4 regions of the Bradyrhizobium sp. UFLA06-06 genome follow, and region 2 is predicted to be linked to each of the others. Evidence: predicted binding sites of a transcription regulator. Region 2 holds the regulator's gene; each other region holds the start of a gene.
What was found. The regulator LexA, encoded in region 2, represses DNA repair genes until DNA is damaged. The targets are predictions, from matches to a motif close to TGTTCNNNNTGTGTTCNG.

Region 1: IF803_RS03105 (single-stranded DNA-binding protein) is a predicted target of LexA. The motif match lies at 1,771-1,788, and genes of this name have one in related genera.
Region 3: dinB (DNA polymerase IV) is a predicted target of LexA. The motif match lies at 2,407-2,424, and genes of this name have one in related genera.
Region 4: IF803_RS22095 (ribonuclease T2) is a predicted target of LexA. The motif match lies at 1,663-1,680, and genes of this name have one in related genera.

Annotation. Positions count from the first base shown of each region.
Region 1 is NZ_JADFUD010000003.1:3,808-8,017, forward strand. Features, by position in the region: gene gyrA (DNA gyrase subunit A) at 1-228, opposite strand, end outside; gene IF803_RS03100 (DUF2306 domain-containing protein) at 453-851, opposite strand; gene IF803_RS03105 (single-stranded DNA-binding protein) at 1,109-1,600, opposite strand; gene IF803_RS03110 (outer membrane protein) at 2,049-2,795, shown strand; gene IF803_RS03115 (outer membrane protein) at 3,055-3,714, shown strand; gene uvrA (excinuclease ABC subunit UvrA) at 4,065-4,210, shown strand, end outside.
Region 2 is NZ_JADFUD010000005.1:34,753-38,962, reverse strand. Features, by position in the region: gene IF803_RS05755 (ComEC/Rec2 family competence protein) at 1-1,293, shown strand, start outside; gene IF803_RS05750 (hypothetical protein) at 1,290-1,517, opposite strand; gene IF803_RS05745 (hypothetical protein) at 1,663-2,091, opposite strand; gene lexA (transcriptional repressor LexA) at 2,349-3,053, opposite strand; gene IF803_RS05735 (molybdopterin molybdotransferase MoeA) at 3,298-4,210, opposite strand, start outside.
Region 3 is NZ_JADFUD010000001.1:409,880-414,089, forward strand. Features, by position in the region: gene IF803_RS01770 (tetratricopeptide repeat protein) at 1-281, shown strand, start outside; gene IF803_RS01775 (hypothetical protein) at 438-1,538, opposite strand; gene IF803_RS01780 (hypothetical protein) at 1,801-2,232, opposite strand; gene dinB (DNA polymerase IV) at 2,487-3,734, shown strand; gene IF803_RS01790 (hypothetical protein) at 3,849-4,058, shown strand; gene pyk (pyruvate kinase) at 4,139-4,210, opposite strand, start outside.
Region 4 is NZ_JADFUD010000025.1:91,634-95,843, forward strand. Features, by position in the region: gene IF803_RS22090 (23S rRNA (adenine(2030)-N(6))-methyltransferase RlmJ) at 1-699, opposite strand, end outside; gene IF803_RS22095 (ribonuclease T2) at 933-1,619, opposite strand; gene IF803_RS22100 (hypothetical protein) at 1,734-2,210, opposite strand; gene IF803_RS22105 (hypothetical protein) at 2,376-2,675, shown strand; gene IF803_RS22110 (DUF3617 domain-containing protein) at 2,720-3,250, shown strand; gene IF803_RS22115 (TonB-dependent siderophore receptor) at 4,138-4,210, shown strand, end outside.

The DNA.
Region 1 (4,210 bases), on a different contig from region 2:
GGATTTCACGTATTTCTTGTCCGGCGTATGTCCCTGCTCATGCATCGAATAGAGGATGCGCCGGTGCACCGGCTTGAGCCCGTCGCGCGCATCGGGCAGCGCACGCGACACGATCACGCTCATCGCGTAATCGAGGTAGGACTTCTTCATCTCGTCGAGAATGGAAACGGGACGAATATCTGAGGGTCCCGGCGGCTCGCCGGGCTTGTGGTCGTCGTTATCGGACAAAGGGGAAATCCGGTCAGTTCTACTGGGGAATCATATAGACCATCGAAGGCCTGATAACCACCCTTGCGCGGCTCCGGCAAGCCGTTTTTCCCTTCGTTTTTTCATGCACTTACGGGTGGAGCGCCGAGGTTCCGGCTGCTTGGTCGGGAAGCGCGTAGCGAATGGCGAATAGCGAATGGAAAAATCCCTGTTCGCCACTCGCCATTCGCTACTCGCCTCTCCCGTCAGTGGCCGAAAACCACCGCATGCATGATCCGCCCGGGCATGAAGGTGAACAGTCCGGCGATGAGCAGTGCGCCGAAGAAGATGCCGATCATCGTGAACCTGTGGCGGCGGACATCGTGGCTCCGCGCCGCCGTCACGCCGAGCACCAGCATGGCGAGCGAGAAGATCGACAGCAGGTGGATCGGGCTCCAGGGACCGACCAGCTGGATCTGATGGATCCAGAACGAGCTTCCGGCGACCACCAGCATCAGGATCACCCAGATCCAACCCAGGGTCCGGTGCGGCAGCGTGCCCTTGGGGGCGGCGAGCTGGATGGAGCCGAGCACGAAGGCGGCCATCGCGGCAAAGGCATGAAGCGGGATCGCAGGCGCGGCGTCGAGCAATGGCGCGAGGCTCATGATGGCGGCCCTCGAGTGAATCTCGCGGCCAGACATCAAATGCCGCAGGTCAATGTAAATATCATTTACATCGGCCTGTGTCAAAGTTCAGGGAACCCGCATCACCGCACGTGGACCACCGCCGTTCTAGCAGATGGTTACGGGGTTATCCTCATAATCCACACGAGGAGATTGCCGCCCCGGATCGCAACGACCGTTCCGGGAAATGATCTTCACGGAACGGCGCCTGACGGAATGGATAAAGGCGCGACGTCCCCTCAGAACGGGATGTCGTCGTCCATGTCGCTGTTGCGGCTGCCGCCGCCCGCGGCGACGGCGCGGCGCGGCGCCGAGCTGACCGGTCCGGACGAGCCGAAATCGCTACCGCCATCATCGGAGAAGCTGCTGCCTCCGCCGCCGCGCCCGTCGAGCATGGTGAGGTTGGAGTTGAAGCCCTGCAGCACGACTTCGGTCGAGTACTTCTCGACGCCGCTCTGGTCGGTCCATTTGCGGGTCTGCAGCTGACCCTCGATGTACACCTTGGCGCCCTTCTTCAGATACTGCTCGGCGACCTTGCAGAGGCCCTCGTTGAAGATCACGACGCGGTGCCACTCGGTCTTTTCCTTGCGCTCGCCGGTGCCCTTGTCGCGCCAGGTTTCCGAGGTGGCGATGGAAAGGTTTGCGATCGGACGGCCGTCCTGCGTCCGCCGGATTTCCGGATCCTTGCCGAGATTTCCCACCAGGATCACCTTGTTCACGCTTCCTGCCATCGCATCATCTCCACTCAAAAACCGGGCGTCCGGACATCGGCCGCCACTCTCAACCTTCGCCACTTACGTCGCAGGCGTCGTGGATGACCCTATACGCCGGTGCCGGCTCGCCGCCTTTGCCGTCGCGCCGGTTATCCACGATATTCGAGATATAGCATCGCATCCGGAATTGTTCCAGTTTTGTTCGCCACAACCAGCCGTAGAAGCGGCCAATGCCGACAGAGCGGCAGTCGATCTCGACGCCGGCCGACGCCGGGCAGCGAGATTTGGAAAAACAACAAACAAATCAGTAGTTTGCCTTATCATTACTTCTCCCGCGAGTGTTGCATTTGGGAGACTGCGTTTCCGGTTGAATCAGCGTATAGCTCCAATCATGGCGCGGGCGCTCGCGTCTGGGATCGTGCTTCGGGACCGTTTGGAAGCCGATCGGGGAATTGGGGGACTGATAATGAAGAAGTTTTTGCTCGGTACGGTTGCTCTGATTGCGTTTGCTGCACCTGCAGCGGCCGCCGATCTCGCTGCGCGCCCCTACACCAAGGCGCCGCCGCCCGTGGTTGCCCCGATCTATGACTGGACCGGTTTCTACATCGGCGCCAACGGCGGCTGGGGCTCGAGCCACAATTGCTGGGACCAGCTCCCGGCCGGCATCTTCCTCGCCTCGGACGGTTGCCATGACGCAACGGGCGGCGTCGCTGGTGGCCAGATCGGCTATCGCTGGCAGGCCGGCGCCTGGGTGTTCGGCCTTGAAGCGCAGGGCGACTGGGCTGACCTGAAGGGCAGCAACGGCAGCGCGATCTTCCCGGGCCTGTTCACCAACCAGTCCAAGATCGACGCGTTCGGGCTGTTCACCGGCCAGATCGGTTACGCCGTCAACAACGTGCTGCTCTACGCCAAGGGCGGCGCGGCGCTGACCGACAACCGCTTCAACACCTACTTCACCCCGACCGGCGTGCTGGTCGGCAGCGCAAGCGACACCCGCTGGGGCGGCACCGTCGGCGCCGGCATCGAAGTTGGCTTCGCGCCGAACTGGACCGCAGGCATCGAATACGACCACCTGTTCATGCAGGACAAGACCTACAACCTGATCGCCCCCAACGGCACGCTGAACAGCACCATCCGTGATCGTCAGGACGTCGACCTCGTTACCGTCCGCGTGAACTACAAGTGGGGTGGCCCGGTCGTTGCGCGGTACTGATCGCGCCAAGCCGATTTGATCCAGACGAAAGGCCGGCCTCGCGCCGGCCTTTTTGTTTGCGCGCCGGCTTTTTCGTTGCGTATGCGCGTGCACCTCGCCGCGAGCGTTTTCGGTGCGTTGTGGTTTCGCGGATACACACCTTCCGGCATTTCTCTGTAGAAGCACCTCGCGTCACGCGACACTGCTGTGACGCTCTCTTCAAAATCTTTGAAGGGACAACAAGAAAATGGGCAAGAAAAACGGGACTCGGACTTTGAAAATCAGGAATGTTTTGCTGGCATCGGCCGGCTTGTTTGCACTGAGCGCTTTTGCGCCTGCGATGGCCGCCGACATGGCGGCTCGCGCCCCCTACGTGAAGGCTCCGCCGCCGGCCGCGATCTACAACTGGACCGGCTTCTACGTCGGCGGCTTCGGCGGCTACGCCAGCGAGAACTCCGGCACCCCGAGCATGGAAGGCGGCTTCGGCGGCGGCACCATCGGCTATAACTGGCAGGCCGGCAACATCGTGTACGGCCTCGAGGTCGACGCTGCAGGCGCTGACATCGACGCGTCGGTCTCGACGCTGGGCGTCACCGCCCGGAGCAAGATCGACTCGCTCGGCACCGTGCGCGGCCGCTTCGGCTTTGCCGTCGACAAGGTGCTGTTTTACGGCACCGGCGGCTACGCCTGGGCCAACAATGAGGTCAGCGTCACCGCGCTCGGCGTGACCGCCTCGCAGAGCAACTTCCACTCCGGCTGGACCGTCGGCGCCGGCGTCGAGGCGTTCATCGCGCCGCAGTGGTCGATCAAGGGCGAATACCTGTATCGCAGCCTCGACAGCGAGAACTATTTCGGCGTGCCGTCCGGTACGCTCGAACTGCACAGCGCCCAGTTCGGCGTGAACTATCACTTCGGCGGCCCGATCGTCGCCAAGTACTAAGATTGATCTGCGGTCGGATCGCACGGAAAGGCCGGCCTCGCGCCGGCCTTTTTGCGTAAGAGCGTTTTCGAGCGAAGCGGATTCCGGTTCGCGTCAAGAAAACGCGTCAAAGCAGGAATCTGGAGCCGCCGTTCCGATTCCATCGGAACGGGAAAGGCTCTCGCGGAACCGGCGCTGCTGACGGCTGCTGCCATCAGGCAAACTATCCGTTGATGGACGCGACTCAGCACTGGAAATTGTCGGCCGTTCTTCCTACGTTCCAGTCTTCACACCCCCATCGGCGCAGGGTCCCGGCATCACCGGCGATGCGCGCCCAAAAGGCGCCCAAGCATGCGCCCGGAACTGTCGCTATGGATGAAGTGCTCAAGGCGAAGCGCCAACAGAACGCCGGCTCCTCATCGCGCGCCATCACGATCCGTGGCGCGCGCGAACACAATCTGAAGAACATCGACGTCGAGATTCCCCGCGACAAGCTCGTGGTGTTCACCGGCCTGTC
Region 2 (4,210 bases):
GGGCATCCGATCAAGAAATGGGCCGCGGCGGCCGCGCTGCTCGCCGCGGCCTTCTATCTGTTGCTGTCGGGCGCGGAGGTCGCGACGCAACGGTCGTTCTTCATGACCGCCGTGGTGCTGCTCGCCGTGATCGTCGACCGCCGCGCGATCACCTTCCGTACGCTGGCGGTGGCAGCGCTGATCGTGCTCGCGATCGCGCCGGAAGCGCTGGTGCATCCCAGTTTCCAGATGTCGTTTGCCGCGACGCTCGGGCTGGTGGCGCTGGTGCAGATCGGGCTGCCGAACCTATTCGCGTCGCCCGACCATTCGGCGACCGCGCGCGTCGCGCTGTGGGGCGGACGTGAGCTCACGATGCTGATGCTGGCCTCGCTGGTGGCAGGGCTTGCGACGACGCCCTACGCCGCCTTCCATTTCCACCGCGTGACGCCCTACGGGTTGCTCGCCAACCTCGCGGCAATGCCTGTCGTGTCGGCGGTCGTGATGCCGGCCGGCCTGCTGGGGCTCCTCGCCATGCCGTTCGGCTTCGACGGCGTGTTCTGGGCGATCATGGGTCTTGGCATCGACTGGATGATCCTGGTGACGCAATGGGTCGCCGCACTCCCGGGCGCGGTCGGCCGCATGGCGGCGTTCGGCATCGGGCCGTTGATCGCAGCGAGCGCCGGCATCATCCTGCTCGGGCTGCTGCGCACGCCGTTGCGCTGGTCTGGCGCCGTGCTGCTCGTGATGGCCTCGGTCTGGGCGCTCAGGGTGCCGCAGCCGGACGTGCTGGTCTCCGGCGACGGGCGCAACGTCGCGGTGCGCGGCGGTGACGGGCGGCTGCATTTGATGCACAGCGCCAAGGATGCGTTCCTGGTCAAGGAGTGGTTGGCGGCGGACGCCGACGCGCGGACCGCCACCGATGCGTCGCTGGGCGAGGGCGTCTCCTGCGATGCCGGCGGTTGCGTGGCCCAGGGACCTGGCGGCGCCTTCGTCGCGCTCGCGACCCGGCCGGAGGCGCTGGCGGACGACTGCGAGCGCGCGGGCCTGATCGTAACGGCGCGGCCGGCGCCGCAGGGCTGCGCGGCGTCGGTGATCGATGCCGAGCGGCTGCGCCGCCACGGCGCGCTGGTGCTGCGGCGGATCAGGGACGGCTACGCCGTCGATGCGGTCAAGCCCGGCGGGATCGACCGGCCGTGGTCGCCGGCGGTTCCGGGCGACGGCGAGAGCGAAACGACGCTGCGTGCGCCGGCCGCTGCGCCGCGGCCCGCCGTGGACGCGACGCCGGCCGAGACCGATCTGCAGGGCGATGATTAGCGGTGGTCCGGCGAGGGGCCGCTCGGAAGCTCGAACAGGCCGAGATGGTATTCGTCGGAATCGGGGCCGGCGTCGGGCTTCTTGACGAGGGTAAAGGAAGCCTCGGGAAATTGCTCCCAGACTTTCAGGTCGTCGGCCGTCACCGTCAGCCAACCGAACCGGAACATGTAGCGGCCCGGTTCCGTGACGCGTCCAGCCTTTTGCCATGTGACCTTATCGACCACCGCGCACGTCCTCCGTGCCCGATGATGCGCCAAGGCGCCGGCCGACGCAAATCTCCCCATGCGCCCCGGAAGCGGAAGTCCGGGGTCGCCCGAAATTGCTTAGGTCATCCGCCGCCGAACAGCTCATTCCGCGGCGACGATGCGCTCAACCCAAAAACAGCGTTGCGAATGCGGAGGGCCGCCGCTCGACGACCTTCGGCTTGTGCTCGACCGGCGGATGCAGCGCCGGCAATTGCAGCACGCTGACGCGCTGTCCCTCGACCAGCTGGGTCACCAGGACATGGCTGCCGTCGGGGAATTCGACCGCGTCATGATGCCGATCGGGCACGTCGGGCTCGACTTCGTTGAATACGCCGACGCGATAGTTCAGCGTCTTGGTCCAGATCCAGCGGCTGTCGTAGCGAACGTTCTCGGCGAAAGCGAGCTCGGTGCCCGGCAGCATGCAGACCGCGACAGTGGGATCGTTCTCCGAAGCAAAGCCGCGGGTCGACGTGCCGCGGAACGTCGTCGTGATCAGCGTCTCTCCGACAATGGCGGGGCGCGATGCCACGGCGTGCAGACTATAGTCACACATCGGATGGCTCCTCATTTCGAGGTAGCGACCCGTGCCTCTCCTTGAGGCATTAGGGCCTCTACCAGAGTGGACGATAGCGAACGAGCTTCTGCTCGTTTCTGGGCGATTGTACGACTGGTCCGAGACCGCCTCCGATCACAAACACGCGACGCTGCGCGAGAGGTATCGGAGCGCATCGGGCAGGCCGTACGCTACACTATCATGCAAGGAACGATCCGACGTGTTGCTCGTTCCCGGCCGCCGCAAGTATTTGCAATTCAGTATTTGCGATAAAGCCCGATCAGCTTGCCTTGGATGCGGACCCGGTTCGGCGGCAGGATGCGCACTTCATAGGCGGTGTTGGCCGGCTCGAGCGCGATCGATGCGCCGCGGCGGCGGAAGCGCTTCAGGGTGGCTTCCTCCTCGTCGATCAGCGCCACCACGATGTCGCCGGTATTGGCGACGTCGTTGCGCTGGATCAGCGCCATGTCGCCGTCGAGGATGCCGGCATCGACCATCGAGTCGCCGCGCACCTCGAGCGCATAGTGCTCGCCGGCGCCGAGCATGTCGGGCGGCACGCTGATGGTGTGGCTGCGGGTCTGCAGCGCCTCGATCGGCGTACCGGCGGCGATCCGGCCCATCACGGGGACCGCGACCGGACGGTTGCCGTCGTCCTCGGCGATCGGCGGCGTGCTGGCGCGCCGGCCGAGGGTGCCTTCGATGACGCTGGGCGTGAAGCCGCGGCGGCCGTTGCCGCCGCCGGCCGACAGTTCGGGCAGCTTGATGACCTCGATGGCGCGGGCGCGGTTCGGCAGGCGGCGGATGAAGCCGCGCTCCTCCAGCGCAGTGATCAGGCGGTGGATACCGGACTTCGAGCGCAGGTCGAGCGCATCCTTCATCTCGTCGAAGGAGGGCGGTACGCCGGCCTCTTTCAGACGTTCATTGATGAAACGCAGAAGTTCGTACTGTTTGCGCGTGAGCATCTCGAGTATTCCCCCGGTTGATAGCGTCGTTCGATTCCGAGACTCTTCTGGCAGGGCCTGCAGGCGGGACCTGACCTCAGGAGCATGTGCTCGTTGCACCTGCTTCCACGCGGCTTCCCGATTGTAGACACCAGTACTCGAAACAAATCATGAACGGACACTATATGTTCGATATGTGTTCCGCAACCACTTAATTTCCGGTGAACGGATCAGGCAACGCACAATCGGCGGGGCGCGAAAAACCTTATTCGGGCAGTGTCAGGATCTCGCATTCGCTGCCTTTGACGGCCGCAGCCGCGAACGGCGGACGCACGAGAAGTGCCCGTGCCGCAGCGAGATTCCTGAGCAGCGACGAGTCCTGCTGCGTCACCGGCGTCGCGATCAGCGTGCCGTCCTCGCGCGCTTCGAGCCATGCACGCAGATAGTCCTCGCGCTGGTCGTTGGCGGCGAGGTCGCGGCCGAGCAGGGCGCTCGTGCGGCGATGATGAATCACTTTCCGGCCGTTCAGCGCCCGAATCAACGGCACCAGGAACAGGAAGGCGCAGACATAGGACGACACCGGATTGCCGGGCAGGCCGATCACCCGCATCGCGCCGAGCCGGCCATGCATCATCGGCTTGCCGGGCCGCATCGCAATCCGCCAGAACGTCATGTCGACGCCCTCGGCTTCCAGCGACCGTTTGACGAGATCGTGGTCGCCGACCGAGGCGCCGCCTGTCGTGATGAGGACATCGGCGCCGGCCTCGCGCGCCCGGCGGATGCCGGCCGTGGTCGCCTCCACCGTGTCGGCGGCAACGCCGAGGTCGACGGTCTCGGCGCCCTCGGCGCGCGCCAGCGCCCGCAGCGCGTAGCCGTTGGAATAGACGATCTGGCCGGGCCCGGGCTGCGAGCCCGGCATCACCAGCTCGTCGCCGGTCGCCAGCACCGCGACCTTCGGGCGGCGGCGCACCGCAAGTTCCGGATAGTTCATGGCGGCCGCCAGCGACAGCGCGCGGTCGGACAGGCGGCTGCCGCCGCTGAGCAGCACCTCGCCGGCACGGAAGTCGACCCCGGCCGGGCGGATGTGCCGTCCGACGCTGGCGGTCTCCGTGATCGTGATGTGGTCGCCGCCGTCGACGGCGGTGTCTTCCTGGATGATCACCGCGTCGGCGCCATTG
Region 3 (4,210 bases), on a different contig from region 2:
TGACGGCCTGGGTCGGCCTCGCGGCGAGCTATGACAAGCTGCGCCGCTTCGATCTTGCCGATCAGGCCTATGCGCAGGCGATCCGGCTTGGCGGCGAGACCGTCCAGATCCTCAACGACCAGGGCTACTCCCTCATGCTGCGCGGCAATCTGAGCGGCGCGCGGCGGAAGTTCGAGAAGGCGTATTCGCTCGATCCGGGTAACCCCGTCATCGCCAACAACCTCGAGCTTCTCAACGGCAGCCGGAAGTTCATCGAGCGTCCGCCGAATAATCAGCCGTAGGTTGACAGCGGTTCACGAGCCTCTGCACGATTTTTAGAGGTATGATAATACCCAATTTTGCCCAACGCGTCGAGTTGCCGGGTCCGCCGGCTCCTTTGCATGGGGTTGTTTTCGATATTTTGGCAGCTCGCTCCTGCGACTTGACCTCGCCACGATCTAGTTCGGCATCAGCACGGCATCGACGCGGCGGCTGCTTCGCGTGCTGATGATGATGGCACCGTTGCGGGTCGCAAATCTCGCGCCGAGAAGGCGCGGCAGCTTCTCCGTCAGCGATGAAGGCAGCGGAATCATTCCGCCCGTGATGGGATCGCCGACGTTGATCGGCGCGACAGCTGCGCCGGCCGAAGGCGCTGCCTTGATGTACTCCCTTATCAACTGAATCTCTTCACGCGAGAGGCTGAGCGCGGCCTGTTCGCCTGCGCCGTCAGTCAGCTTCTTCTCCGCCTCGGCCCTGTTCTGCGCATCTTCCTGCTGGGCGGCATCGCGTTTTGCGACTTCGACCTGTTCGAGTCTGGCGAGGCGTTCCCTCAGCGGCGCGATTTCCCGTCGCAAGGCGGCAATGTCCGACTTCAGCGAAGTGAGCTGACCAAGTGCTATCGCGGCGGCAACGCAAGCCACGACCGAGATCAGGCTGAGGCACGCCACCGCCAGCCCCGTCAATCCGCCTCGACGATCGGCACGACGATCCCGGACATCCTCCGCGGATCGCCGTCGCCGCGCGGCGGCGAATTTGGGCATGGTCGTGCCGAGCAAGCTGACCAGACCGGATAGCCGCGAAGCCGTTCGGTTCGTGTCTTGAAACGAGCCGAATGCAGGCGCAGGGATGATCGGAGAGTCGCCCGAGAGGATGTCGGGAGCCGTGGTCGAACGGCCCTCGCTAGATGGCTGGCGGTCGTCGCGGTCCTCGGGCGCCATGCCGGGGAGCTCGAGATCAACGCCGTCGGGACGGTCGATCGCGGTGTCCGCACCTGAATGGCGCGTGTCGGATGCAACAGCGTTCAATCGTTCCGTTTCCTGTTCATTGAGTCCTTGTTCGATGCGGGAGGCTTCAAGCGAGCGCCACAGCGAGAGCCCCGAATCGGTGATCTGCAGGCCCGCATCGTTGATCGATGCCCATCCCGATTGGAAGACGTCGGCGTCGCCAAGCTCGGACGGCCGCTTCGACTGCGTGGCCTCATCGCCGGCCGCGATCATGCGCTTGACCTCGCGGCTGACCTCGTCGATCGCGATCCGCTCCCCGGGCCTTGCGGCCAGCACACTCAGGATCGCCAGATTGAACCTCATGCGGCGCCTCGCGATGCCCCATCAACCGGCCATGCGGCCGTTCCCCTCCCGTGCAGGCGACGTGCGGGCCTCAGCGGGGTCGAAGCGGATCAATCATGCCGGCACGGACGTCGGTCAGTCAGGGAGTCAAAGTGTACCGGCTCCCCAAGGGGCAAACAATCCGGCACCAGACCTACGACAGATGGATAAGTCGCTCCGCAAACGAGACGCGTCGGGATCACGTTCGCTGCGCGCCTCAGAGAAACTCGCGAAGCCTGGAGAGCTCGATCACATGCTCGGGTGACAACACGTCGGGGACGAGGGGAGGCTGCGACTTGGTCCGGATCTCGTAAAGATGTCGCGTCTTCTCGGGCTTGCCCATGAAATCCCGAATGCATTGGTCGAGCGTTCCGTTGACGACCATATAGGGCGCGCGATCCTCTCGCCTCGAGTTGTTGAGCGAAGGCCATTTGTAGAGGTGGGCCGCAGCTTGGAAGTCCACCTGATGAGATTGGTCGGTCATTGCAAAATATCTAGCCGAAAAAGCCCTGCGCGGCAAAGTCGGCCGGCTGATGAGTGAGCCGGTGCGGCAATACGCGCAAGCTGCGTGCGGTCGTCCATCGCAGTAGCCGCCGTCATGCATCTCGAACGATCCGCCGATATGCCCTGCGTCGATGCCTCGCAGCAACTCCCACTTCGATCTCCCGCGGGCCGAGACCGGGGGCGATGGGGCGAAGCCGGCTGAAGGAAGTGCCGGCAGATCCCCTCGCGCGGCAAGCGCGCGTAGTGGCGGCGCGCGTTGACGACCGTTCGCGGCGCCAGCGGCCGCGACGACGCGTGCTGGATTGACTCGATTCCAGAATGTTCCTATTTTGTTCTATTGTCAATTTCCACGTCCGGAGACGGGCGGCTTCGGTCAGGTCAAGGGATGAACGGGTCGAGATGGCAGCCGCAGCCACCATCTTTCATGCGGACCTGGATGCATTTTACGCATCGGTCGAGCAACTGCTCGAGCCGTCGCTGCGCGGCAAGCCGATCGCCGTCGGGGGCGGGGTTGTGCTTGCGGCGTCCTATGAGGCGAAGGCCTTCGGGGTGCATGGCGGCATGTCGGGGCGGGAAGCGCGCCAACTGTGCCCGCAACTCGTTTTCGTCGGCGGCCATTTCAGCGATTACCAGCGGCTGGGCGACGCGGCCATCAAGGTGATTGGCGACTTCACGCCGCTGGTCGAGCGAATTTCGATCGACGAGGCGTTTGCGGATGTTGCCGGCTGTACCCACCTGTTCGGAACGCCTGCCGAAATAGCCGCGTCGATCCGGTGGCGCGTGCGCACCGAGCTCGGCCTTCCGATCTCGGTCGGCGTCGCCCGCACCAAGCATCTGGCGAAGATCGCCTCGCAGGTCGCAAAGCCCGACGGGCTTGTCGTCGTTGATCCCGACGCCGAGCTAAGCTTCCTTCACGAATTGCCGGTTGAGTTGATGTGGGGGGTAGGGCCGGTCACCAGGACCCGGCTGGACGCGATCGGCGTTGCGACGATCGGTCAGCTCGCCAAATTGTCGGAACGGTCGCTGACGCATTTGCTCGGTCCGGCAGCGGGCGAGAAACTCGCCGCGCTGGCCTGGAATCGCGATCCGCGACAGCTCAGGCCACACCGGCGTGCGCGATCGGCAGGAGCACAATCGGCACTTGGCCGAAAGCCTGCGATCGAGCAGGTCATCCGGCCAACGTTGCTTCATCTCGCCGACCGCGTCGCCACGCGGCTTCGGGCGAAGTCACGGCCTGGACGAACCGTGACGGTGCGCGTCCGCTTCGCCGACCTGAAGTCGGTGACGCGCTCGATGACGCTCGATGCGCCGGTGTGCACGACCATCGTCCTGGCCCGGCTCGCCGAGAATCTGGTGCGCGCCGCCCTTGCCGACCATCCCGGCGAGAAGATCATCTCGCTGCTGGCGATCTCGGTGTCGCATCTCGAGGAGCATTGGGATCTTGCGCTGGAGCTTCCACTCGGACTGGCGGACGAAGCGCTTCGCCCTGGAAGCCCGACAGGGATGGCCCGCTGGGCGGCGGACCGTGCGATCGACAAGATCCGCGATCGCTTTGGCTGGGAGGCGATCGGATATGGTTCAGCCGCGCTGGAGGCGGTTCATTCGGTGCCCGATGCGTTCCGCAAGCTTGCCGAGAGAGACCTCTAGCGCTCGCCGGTTCACGTACCTGTCACTGCATTAAGAAAAGGAAATTTGGAATCGCGCGCTTGTGAGTGGCGACCCCGCACCGCCGGCTTATTTTGAGCCTGCGGAGGGACAGCCATGAAGCACAGCGCCGAACTGATCCAGACGATGCGCGATGCGTTGGATGCGGTCATGGCAAGCGTCCCGGCGGATCAATCCGTGTTCGGTCTCAAGGCCGCAGTGGCAGAATGCATCCTGCGAGCCGCAGCTCACGGCCAGACATCGTTCGACGGGCTCGTGACGTCAGCATCCGATCAGCTTCAGTCGATCATCTCGATGCTGACCTAGGCGATCGGGATGAGCGCGCCATCGCTCACACCCTGCCGCGCGGCGCGCTGATGATGCAATCGCTCGGGCCGACGGTTCTCTCAGGGCAGCGATACGACCCGTAGATTGTTGGTCGTTCCCGCTTGTCCAAAGGGAATGCCGGCGACAACGAC
Region 4 (4,210 bases), on a different contig from region 2:
CACACTGAATTCCAAACGCAGGCATTTGCCGGCGGGCCGACTCGCTGCTGCTGCAGCGGCCACACTGCGCGCTAGCTCATCGGTGGCTCTCCGGGTTTTTACGGGGTACCACAAAAGATACGTGCCGGTCGGCCACTTCGCGAATGCTTCCGTGAAAGCACTGGCCAGCCGCTCGAACTCGTCCTTCGCTTCGAACGGCGGATCGATCAGCACCAGGCCGCGCCGTTCGTTCGGCGGCACGAATGCGGGCAGCGCCATCCAGCCGTCGAGATCGACGACGCGCGCTTGCGCGTCACGTCGCAAGGCGTCGATCAGTTGTTTGCGCGCCGTCGGTTCGATCTCGCAGGCGGTGAGGCGATCTTGCGGACGCAGCAGCGCCCGCGCAATCAACGGCGAACCCGGATAGGCTTTCAGCTCGCCCCTCGGATTGAATGCCCTGATGATGTCGAGATAGGGCGCGATCAGCGGCAACGCCTTGTCGGAGAGCCGCGCCTGCATCAGCCGCGCGATGCCGGTGAGCCATTCGCCGCCGCGCTGCGCTTCGCTCGACGTCAAATCATAGAGGCCGGCGCCGGCATGGGTGTCGATGACGCGGAACGGCGCCTGCTTGTCCTGCAGATAGGTGAGCATGCGCACCAGCACGATGTGCTTGATGACGTCGGCAAAGCTGCCGGCATGAAAGGCGTGACGGTAGTTCATGTGATGATCGTACTGCGCTCCCAAAGGGTGCGCATGTTGTACTCGTCATGCCCGGGCTTGTCCCGGCCTTCGCTAAAGCTTCGGCGGGGTTACCACCCGAGCTCGGCGAAGCCTTGGCGTAGCCGGCTCGCGGGCATCTGCGCCTTATCTTGCTTGTTTCGCGATGGCGCAGGTGGCCGGGACGTTCTGCGCGACGACGCGCGGCACGGGTCTGCCGGCCATGACCCAGAGCGTCAGCCGCCGCGAACCGGCGGCATCAGCACCTGATCGCGGCGGCAGGCGCGGCGATCGATTTCCTCGCAGGAGCGGAATTGCAGATCCTTGCTGAGGCAGATCCGCACCTCGCTGAGCCGCTTGCTGTCGCAGGTCACCGAGATTGCGGAGTTGCTGAGGCCCGGATTGACCTTGATGAACGCAGCCTCCAGCTCGTCGGGCGCGACCGTCTTCGGCTCCGACAATTGCAGGAATTCCTCGGGGATCTTCACCGTGGCGCGGGCCTTGCGGATGGCTTCGAAATAGGCGCGTTCGCCGAGACCGGAGCAGGTGCCGTGCTTGTCCCACTCATTGTAGATCAGCCCGGGCGCCGGCATCAGGTCGAGCATCGAGCTCATGATGCTGCGGGCGAGTCGCGGCGAGGGCCGCTGGCAGTATTCCGGAAAGCCCCGCTCATATTGCGGCCACAGGCCGTGCACCACGAAGGAATAGGGCCGTCCGCCGCACTGCGCCTGCGTGCCGCGGCCGTTGTTGCCACGCTCGCTCGCCGCCTCGCAGAACGAGGGCGACCACGACAGCGACAGCACATAGAAATCGAACTCACCGGGCGCATTCTGGCGGCGATCCTGGGCCGAGGCCCCAACCGCACCGCACAGAATAATGGCAACCGAAATCAAAAATCGGGAAATTGTGTCCAACCGAGGCATCAAACGCTCCCCTCACTCGACCGCCCAGAACCTAGCAGGCCGCGAGAACATTTCAAGAACAAAAAGCCGCCGTCCAAATGGCGGCGGCTCCTGCTTTAGCAGTCTGGTCGGAGATCAGGGCCGGGCGGCCTTGCAGGACGGGTTATAGGCCCAGTTGCGGTCGAGCCCCGCGACGCACCATTCGACGCCCTGATTGATGCTGGCAAAGCCGCCGTCCTCGATGATCGAATAGTGCACCTTGCGCACCTTGCCGTCGCTCAGCATCGCCTCGCCGCTGCAATAGCGGCGCGGAATATTGTCGGACTGCCAGGGACGGAAGGCGGTTTCGTGAATCCCGTTGAAGCCGGTGATCACGAGCGGCGAATTCCAGAAGGTCGCTTCCTTTTCCTGGAATTGCGTGCTGATGACCGTCAGGGCCTTCTCGCATGGGGCCACATTGCCGTCATAGCGCGGGCCGGACAGCCAAAAGTTCATTTCGAACGGATTGGCGGCCTGGGCCGTGCCCCCGAACGCCAGCGTGCCGACCACGAGTGCGGCGCCGAGGCCGAGCTTGCGGCCGAGTTTATTGCGGGAGCTGAACAGGTTGCGCATGGGAATCCACCCGATTATCCGATGCCGCGGACGGTGCCGCGAAGCCTCGGCAAGGTCAAGTGCAGCGCGGCAACACCTGCGGAGAAGTCCACCTTGGGGAGCCGGCTCGTTCTTTTCACGGTCGCCGGCGCACTCTATGTTGGTCTCAGCGAAATGGAGTCTGCGATGCGAAGGAAATTGGCCGCGTGCCTGGTTGCCGTTTGCGGGATGCTGGCCGTTGTGCCGGCGCGGGCGGATTGGATGCAGCCGGTACCGCCGTTCAAGGGCAACGATACCGGCGGTATCATCGCCTATGCGCTGGCGACCCAGAGCGACGCCCGGCAGCTCGCCGTCGATCACTGCGCCTCCTACGGCAAGGTGGTCAAGTTCCTTGCGATGCAGAACTATCCGGGCGGCTACATCTCTTTCGCCTGTCGCTGGGTGCCCTATGGCGCGGCCCAGAGGCCGCTGCGCACGCTCTACTGAGCGCGCTTCAAATCTTTCGATCGTTCAGCCGGGGAGCCAACCGCATGACCCGACAGCTTGCCTTGCTTGGTTCGGCTGTGTGCCTTGTCCTGTCCGTTGGCGCCGCAAGTGCCGTCGACCTGCCGATCCGCAAGGCCGGCCTGTGGGAGATGAAAATGGTGCGCACCGGCGGGCCGATGCCGGAAATCACCATGCAGCACTGCACCGACGAGACCACCGACAAGGAGATGAGCGCGGCGGCCTCGCCGATGGCCAAGGAAGTCTGCTCCAAGCAGGATATCCAGAAGACCGCGACCGGCTATGTCAGCGACAGCGTCTGCAGCGTCGCCGGCATGACGATGCAGAGCCATGCCGAGATCGTCGGCGATTTCAATTCCGCCTACACGGTGAAGAGCACCTCGCATGCCGAGGGCGGCGCGGCCGGCTCGCGCGACACCACGATGACCATCGAGGCGAAGTGGCTCGGCGCCTGCAAGAGCGACCAGAAGGCCGGTGACATCATCATGCCCGGCGGCATGAAGATGAACGTCAAGGACATGGAAAAGCTGAAGGGCCTCCTGCCCAAGCAGAAGTAGCGCGCAGCGCATTCGGCCGTTGCCGCGCGACTGAATACATCGCCTCGCATGCCGAGAGGCTGTGCCGCTTCGCATCACCGTCATTACGAGCAGTTCGCGACGAAAATGCGGAGCAATCTTGCGCTGAGGCGATGCGCAATCCATCCGATCCCTCCCGGTCACCCCCAAGGGCTATCGCATATGCCCCTTGGCGACCGCGCAAGTGCTTGGCCTCGTGGTTCGAGACGCGCCGCAAGCGGCGCTCCTCACCATGAGGGTCTACTATTGTGCCGCAGAACAAGACCTCATCCTGAGGAGCCCGCCGAAGGCGGGCGTCTCGAAGGATGGCCATGGGCACACCGCCACGAAATGGCGATAGCCTTTGCGCGGGGATGACGGTTCGCCGCGTTCGTGCGCTCCTTGGCGCGCGATGACGTCGACCGGATGCAACATCATTGAATGATCACCGAGTGCGTCGCGTTCGAGACTCTCTGCGAGCGACGACGCGCATCGCGTTCGTCGTGTCGGAAGCGTGATGCACCAACATGTCGTTTTGAACCCTTCCAGTGTTGCGCAACTTGAATCGCTCCAGTGTTTCGCATCGTGTGCGTTTCAATGGATTCTATTTTGCGCGTGTGGAATTTCGTTCATCCCGCCGATAGTAGTCCGCCCCAATCGATGCCGGCCTTGTCGCGAACGCGACTCGATCGATGTCAGCGTAAGGCAATGTGGGGATTTGTTCGGTGGGAATGGCTTCGTTGCGGTGCAAGCGCGGCTTGCTTGCATCAAATGCTGCGATCAATGCAGCGCTGCTCGGTTCGGTCGCGCTTGTGCCAATGGGCTCAGACGTCGCTTGCGCTCAGGCGCAGAGCAGTCCTCCGCAGAACAATGTCAGCGAACTTCCCGCAGTGACGGTGGATGAACCCGGCGCCGCAAAGAAGCGCGGTGCCGTCGTTTCAAGTCAGAATACCAGGGCTTCGC